DNA from 3 places in the Blautia marasmi genome. Region 2 is predicted to be linked to each of the others. Evidence: a T-box and tRNA genes for the amino acid it is inferred to sense, from the RefSeq annotation. Region 2 holds a T-box; the other regions hold tRNA genes.

Region 1 (2,272 bases), 940 kb from region 2:
ATTTTGTAACTTCTGTCATGTTCCCGGGTCTTTTTGAACAGTGCCATCACCTGATGGATATTCCCCAGACCATGATGAACTTTATCGAGGAACCGGAAGCCATGCATGAACTCATTGACTACCTCACGGACTGGGAACTGGAATACGCGGATAAGGTATGCAGGTATCTGAAACCTGATGCACTTTTCCACCACGATGACTGGGGGACACAGACCTCCACCTTTATCTCCCCTGCTATGTTTGAAGAGTTTTTCCTTCCTGCATATAAGAAAATTTATAAGAGATACCGGGACAACGGCGTGGAGCTTATTGTACATCACTCGGATTCCTATGCAGCCACGCTGGTTCCTTATATGATCCAGATGGGGATTGATATCTGGCAGGGTGTCATGACAACAAACAATGTACCGGAACTGATTCAAAAATACGGTGGCCAGATCTCCTTCATGGGCGGCATAGACAGCGCCAAAGTGGACTACCCGGGCTGGACTAGGGATGTCATCAAAAAAGAAGTGCGCCGCGCCTGCGACGAGAACGGCAGGCTCTATTTCATTCCGTGTGCTTCTCAGGGACTTGATATCAGCACCTTCCCGGGGGTATATGAAACGCTCAGCGAAGAGATCGCAGCTTACAGCAAAGAAATCTTTGTATAGCCATACAGGTATTCCATATGTAATTTAATTTTAGGGTTTCGGAAAGTATGGATCTGTGGTATAATGCATGAAGAAAAGGAGGGATGATGACATGGCACTGACGAAAGAAGATTTGCAAGCTATTGCAGTGTTATTGCAAAATACCACAGAGCCGCTGCAAAATGCAATTACCGGCATGCAGAAGGATATCACAGGCATGCAGAAGGATATCGCAAGCATGCAGAAGGACATCACAAGCATGCAGAAGGACATTGCAAGCATGCAGAAGGATATCACTGACGTAAAATTACATCTTGAAAATATCACAGATAGAAATATCTCTTTATTAGCAGAGAACCACGGCCATTTAATTGACAGGTTAAACCAGGCTGTTAAGGTTTCCGACAAGAGCTGTCTCGAAGAAATCAGAGTCAACATTCTGACTGAAAAAGTGGAGAAGCTGGAAAAAGAAATAGAAGAATTGAAAAGAAAAACCGCATGACAAAAGCCCTCAGATTGCTGTCTCTGTAAAGCAGCGATCACGAGGGCTTTTTATAATGCCGCTGGCCGGACTCGAACCGGCACGGAGTTACCCGCTTGATTTTGAGTCAAGTGCGTCTGCCAATTCCGCCACAGCGGCCCGTTCTCACGAACCGAAGATAATATTACCATATATTTTCATATCGCGCAAGTGTTTTTGTCTTTTTTTATCAGAAAATCAAGATTTATTTTCTGGTTGTTTCCCTCGTAAACAGTATGGTATAGTAAAATAACATGGCAGGCTGTATTTTTTAGAAAACCTGCCGTGCAAATTATTGATAAATCTACGGGAGGTACTCATGATCCGTATTGCTGTGTGCGACGATGACACAGACTCCATTCTGAAGAACGATATCATTCTCAAAAATTGTCTCAGCCATCTGAAAGCCGTGGCCGAGATACAAACCTACAGCAGCGGTCAAATGCTGCTGTGTGATATTTTGGATGACCATAGTTTTTTTGACCTGATCCTTTTAGATATTGAAATGCCGGATATCAGCGGGATGGAGATAGTTCAGGCCATAAAACCTCAGCTTCCCAATGTGAAAGTCATCTTCATCACATCCCATGTAAAATATGCCATTGACAGTTTTGAGCTGTCTATCTTCCGGTATGTGCCCAAAAATGACCTGGAAAAACGGCTGACTTATGCAGTCACCGATGCCTTGAAACTCATCATGCTGGAGGATGATAAAAACTATACGGTCCTGACCGCCAACCGGATGGAAAAAGTGCGCTTCTGTGACATTTTCTATATTCTGCGGGAGGGCAAGAACGCTGCGCTCCACACCAGCCAGGGCATTATCATGGTCCGCAAAAGCCTGCTGACCGTCTATGAGGAATTAGGGGCAGAAGAATTTATCTTCATTGAACGGGGATGTATCATAAACCTGATCCATATCACGCAAATAAAAAACAGTAACCTATACTTAAAAGACGGAACCGTCCTTCCAATCAGCCGTTCTCATCTCCAGAATGTAAAAATGGCTGTAAATTCCTATTGGGGGAAACATATATGATGATTTTTCTATTTGAATTCCTGATTCTCTCCACTGAAATTTTCTTCGGTGTATACCTGACCGGTAAGCGGCATAAGGGCA
Region 2 (2,272 bases):
GCGGACAGACCATCGGCAAGGTGGTCCTCTGCAACGCCATCACAGGAGAGACCACAGAATATAAGATAGAGGACTGTCCCCAGTGGGTAGACCGTGCCTATCCGGCAGACCTTTTGATCCAGCTCTACAATTATCACGGAATGCTGAAAAACGGATTTTTCAACAGCATTCTTGGACAGAAGGGATGTCTCAAGACAACAGACGGGTATAATTACCTGGCGCTGGAGGATGATGTGTGGGTATACACCGGCATTACTTCAGTCAGCGGCGACCGTTCCAATGTGGGATTTGTGCTGATGAACCAGCGTACCATGGAGACCCGGTATTATTCCTGTGCCGGTGCGGAGGAGTATTCCGCCATGGAATCCGCGGAAGGGCAGGTACAGAACTTAAAATACACGGCAGCATTCCCCCTGCTTCTGAATATCTCCGGAGAGCCAACCTATTTTATGGCCTTAAAAGACGGCGCGGGCCTGGTAAAAAAATATGCTATGGTCAATATCCAGAAGTACCAGAATGTGGCCATCGGGGATACAGTGGCTGAATGTGAGAAGGCTTATGTGAAGCTATTGTCAGCCAACGGCCTCGCCTCCGACGGCGGAGAGCTTACGGCACAGAAAGTATCCGGCAAGATCAAGCGTGTGGCCCAGGCAGTCATTGACGGAAACTCCCATTTCTATGTGGTGCTGGAGAGCAAAGATCTGGTATTTGATCTGCCGGTGACCGAGTACCCGGAGATTGTGAAGTATGATGTGGGAGATTCCCTTACCATTGAGTATACGGAAGGGGAGCCTGTGTGTACGGTGCTTTCTTTGGAAGAATAAAAGTAACTGTTCCGCACCCTCACAGTTACAGGCAAAAATCCATGCAGAATCGCCTTTGGCGATGGGATTTTTGCTTGGCCATGGTACACGTTCTTACGGTCAGCGCAGTGAATGCGCAGACCTGCTATAGTTACGAATAAAAACTGTATTTCACAGTCATAAACAGGATTTTTTGGAAAGATACGCCATAGAGTCTTGACAAAATCTGACGATATCGGTAGAATAACAGATAGTTTATTGAATAGCCAATATGGAAGAGACTGTGATGAGGAGTAGTAGAGAGTATTCTTTATTCCAGAGAGCTGCCGGACGGTGCAAGGCAGTATAGAGAAGCTTTTGAACTGGCCTCGGAGTTCCCGTACTGATAGCCGACGAGCAGGTAAGTGCGGGCGGGAGTTCCCGTTACAGAACCGGAATGAGTGCATCCGGCATTACGGATGAATTAGAGTGGTACCACGGAAAAATAAGCCCTTTCGTCTCTAAGTATAGTGACTAAAGGGCTTTTTCTATGCTTCGGCATAAATGATAGCTGCCCGAACAGGCATGAAAAATGAAAATCAGGAGGAATAAAAATTATGGCAGTACCTTATAATCATAAGGCGATTGAACAGAAATGGAAAAAAAACTGGGAAGAGAAGCCGGTGAACACAGATGACGGCCAGAAGCCAAAATACTACTGTCTGGATATGTTCCCGTATCCGTCAGGAAACGGACTTCACGTAGGACACTGGAGAGGTTATGTTATCTCTGATGTGTGGAGCCGTTATAAAATGATGCAGGGTTATTATCTGATCCACCCAATGGGATGGGATGCGTTCGGCCTTCCGGCTGAGAATTACGCCATCAAGATGGGCGTTCATCCTGCAAAATCCACAGCGCAGAATGTGGCAAACATTAAAAAGCAGATCAATGATATTGCTGCTATTTATGACTGGGACAGGGAAGTCAACACCACAGACCCGGGCTTCTATAAATGGACCCAGTGGATTTTTGTAAAAATGTTCAAAGAAGGCCTTGCGTATGAGAAGGAATTCCCCATCAACTGGTGCCCTTCCTGTAAGACAGGCCTTGCCAATGAGGAGGTCGTTAACGGATGCTGTGAGCGCTGCGGTTCCACGGTGACGAAAAAGAACCTTCGCCAGTGGATGCTGCGTATCACAAAATACGCAGACCGTCTTTTAAGCGACCTGGACAAACTGGACTGGCCGGAAAAGGTGAAAAAGATGCAGTCCGACTGGATCGGAAAATCCTACGGTGCAGAGGTGGACTTCCCTGTAGAAGGAAGCGATGAGAAGATCACAGTATATACCACAAGACCGGATACGCTCCACGGCGCTACATTCATGGTATTAGCACCGGAGCACAAACTGGCTGCCTCTCTTGCAACACCGGAAACCAAGGAGGCTGTGGAAAAATACATCTATGATGCTTCTATGAAGTCCAATGTG
Region 3 (2,272 bases), 5.0 Mb from region 2:
CAGGATCATCTTTAAGGATCTCCTCCGCTTTGGTAAACGCCGGATACACAGTGACCTGGCATCCGCGCTGGTTCAGAGACCGGGCAATATTGTCTTTTGCACCAAAGTCCATGAGAGCCACCTTTGGTCCGCTGCCCTTCAGCACTTTTTTCTCCTCACATGTTACCCGTTCCACGACTCTGCCTGTGGTATATTCTTTTAATTTTGGAAGAACCTCTTCCAGTTTATAATCTGCATTGGTGGTGATCATGCCGTTCATGGTGCCCTTTTCCCTCAGGATTTTAGTAAGGGCTCTGGTATCAATCCCCGCGATTCCGGGAATGTCATATCTTTTCAGGAAATTCTGTATGGTATCTTCACAGCGGAAGTTGCTTGGAATACGGGATATTTCCCTGACAATATAGCCGTCCGGCCATGGTCTTAAAGATTCCTGGTCCTCATGGCAAATGCCATAATTACCGATCAAAGGATATGTCATGCAGACTGCCTGTCCGGCGTAAGAAGGGTCTGTAAGAACTTCAAGATAACCTGTCATCGAGGTGTTAAAGACGATTTCACTGATAATTTCTTTCTTCGACCCTATGCTGGTCCCGGTAAAGACGGTGCCGTCTTCCAGTATTAAAAATGCTTTCATGCTTTCACCTGTCTTCCTTTCTATAGCGCACTGTTAATGGTTCCCCAAATTTTCCCCAAATTGTAAAAAGTGTATCACAACATGTAGTGTTTTTCAACCTTTTTTTCTTGTTTTTTCGCGGTTTTTTCACAGCCGGGATTTAGAAGCTTTTGAAATATCCGGCTGTTTGGATCCCGTATGATGGAATGTTTTAATATTTGGGGATGAGAATGTAGATTATGTAGTTAGCATTTCCTTATTATGACGGAAATATGGGATGATTTTATGACGGAGGGTTTTTGTCATTTTTTAATATGGAAGGATCATAGAATGGTATTCTTTTGTAAGGAAAAATAGGCACAAAATGTCGAGAACGTGAATTGCGTTAATTTTTTTAAAAACTTTGAAAATTAGTGTTGACATTTCCTGTAAAATCATGTAATATATGTCTTGTGCTTGAGAGAGCACGAACTTAATAGAAGATGCAGGAGTGGCGGAATTGGCAGACGCGCAGGCTTCAGGTGCCTGTGGTAGCAATATCGTGTGGGTTCAAGTCCCATCTCCTGCATCCTTTTTTTATTTTTTAACGGTGATTTATAGCGATGGCTGCAGTTGATACGGGCCGGCGGCCTTTTGTGATCAGGAGTTTTTAATTTTTTCAAAAAAGGTATTGACTTTCTTGTCCGAATCGTGTAATATATCACTTGTGTTCGAGAGAACACGAACTTAATAGAAGATGCAGGAGTGGCGGAATTGGCAGACGCGCAGGCTTCAGGTGCCTGTGGTAGCAATATCGTGTGGGTTCAAGTCCCATCTCCTGCATCCTTTTTTTGTTTAAAAATCAACTGGCACTTTTTATATATTGAAATAAAATCTTAAATCCCTGTTTATAAACACACCATGTTTATAAACAGGGATTTTTTAATTCATCATTTGCTACCTCGTTATAGCACCGGCGGCAGACCCCAGTAATTCAGAATCACCACTGCCATTTACCACATATACATGAATATTATATTCAGATACCTTATATGCAAAATCTGCTGCCCATACTTTTATCATATAGGTTCCGTCATCCTGTAATTCTGCCTCATACCATTTTAAATCACTCTGGTCCTCTTCCGCCCAGACAGCACACCTTACAGCCCGGCTATCTTCTGCAGGGGGAAGGTTCTGCACCAGTACATCATACTTTCCTGTTTTGAAATCATATGGTGTCACTGTGATCTCAATCTCGGCACTCTCAGGTATATCCTCCTCCACTTCCGGCCCGATCTCCTCACTCTCCTGAGGAACAACGATATCTTCTGTAAGTTTTTCCATCAGCTCTGATTTCTTATCCAGCTCATTATCAACGGTTGCCTTGTCAAACTTTTCCAGAAGTGTTGCCTCCGATGAAAAAAGGTTTGTACCTAATCCCAACCTGTTTCCCTCAATTTTCACTCCCAAACTTGCCAGGGTAGTGGGGAAATTATCAAATGTAGAGTAATCTCTGTAAACATTATTTTTCGCACTTGCAGCTGAGTTTATGTATGTTGTATATACTTTACGCTGATAATCCTCATCTACGTCCTCGCAAAAATCACTATCCATTGTAGGATGATCTCCTGAAATAACGATTGTTGTATTATCATAAAAATCCTGCTTCTGAACCCACTG

Evidence for each region. The T-box of region 2 lies ahead of leuS (leucine--tRNA ligase). A T-box ahead of a tRNA ligase gene usually reads a tRNA of that ligase, here a tRNA-Leu.
Region 1: it has a tRNA-Leu gene. The T-box ahead of leuS (leucine--tRNA ligase) is inferred to sense a tRNA for this amino acid. The anticodon was not compared.
Region 3: it has a tRNA-Leu gene. The T-box ahead of leuS (leucine--tRNA ligase) is inferred to sense a tRNA for this amino acid. The anticodon was not compared.

What each region holds. Positions count from the first base shown of each region.
Region 1 is NZ_OIWX01000001.1:4,284,149-4,286,420, reverse strand. Features, by position in the region: gene C6P39_RS18565 (uroporphyrinogen decarboxylase family protein) at 1-653, shown strand, start outside; gene C6P39_RS18560 (hypothetical protein) at 745-1,134, shown strand; tRNA gene C6P39_RS18555 (tRNA-Leu) at 1,191-1,272, opposite strand; gene C6P39_RS18550 (LytR/AlgR family response regulator transcription factor) at 1,472-2,191, shown strand; gene C6P39_RS18545 (sensor histidine kinase) at 2,188-2,272, shown strand, end outside.
Region 2 is NZ_OIWX01000001.1:5,225,390-5,227,661, forward strand. Features, by position in the region: gene C6P39_RS22850 (hypothetical protein) at 1-824, shown strand, start outside; T-box leader at 1,078-1,308, shown strand; gene leuS (leucine--tRNA ligase) at 1,400-2,272, shown strand, end outside.
Region 3 is NZ_OIWX01000001.1:258,575-260,846, forward strand. Features, by position in the region: gene C6P39_RS01100 (carbamoyl phosphate synthase small subunit) at 1-634, opposite strand, end outside; tRNA gene C6P39_RS01105 (tRNA-Leu) at 1,098-1,181, shown strand; tRNA gene C6P39_RS01110 (tRNA-Leu) at 1,352-1,435, shown strand; gene C6P39_RS01115 (GBS Bsp-like repeat-containing protein) at 1,550-2,272, opposite strand, start outside.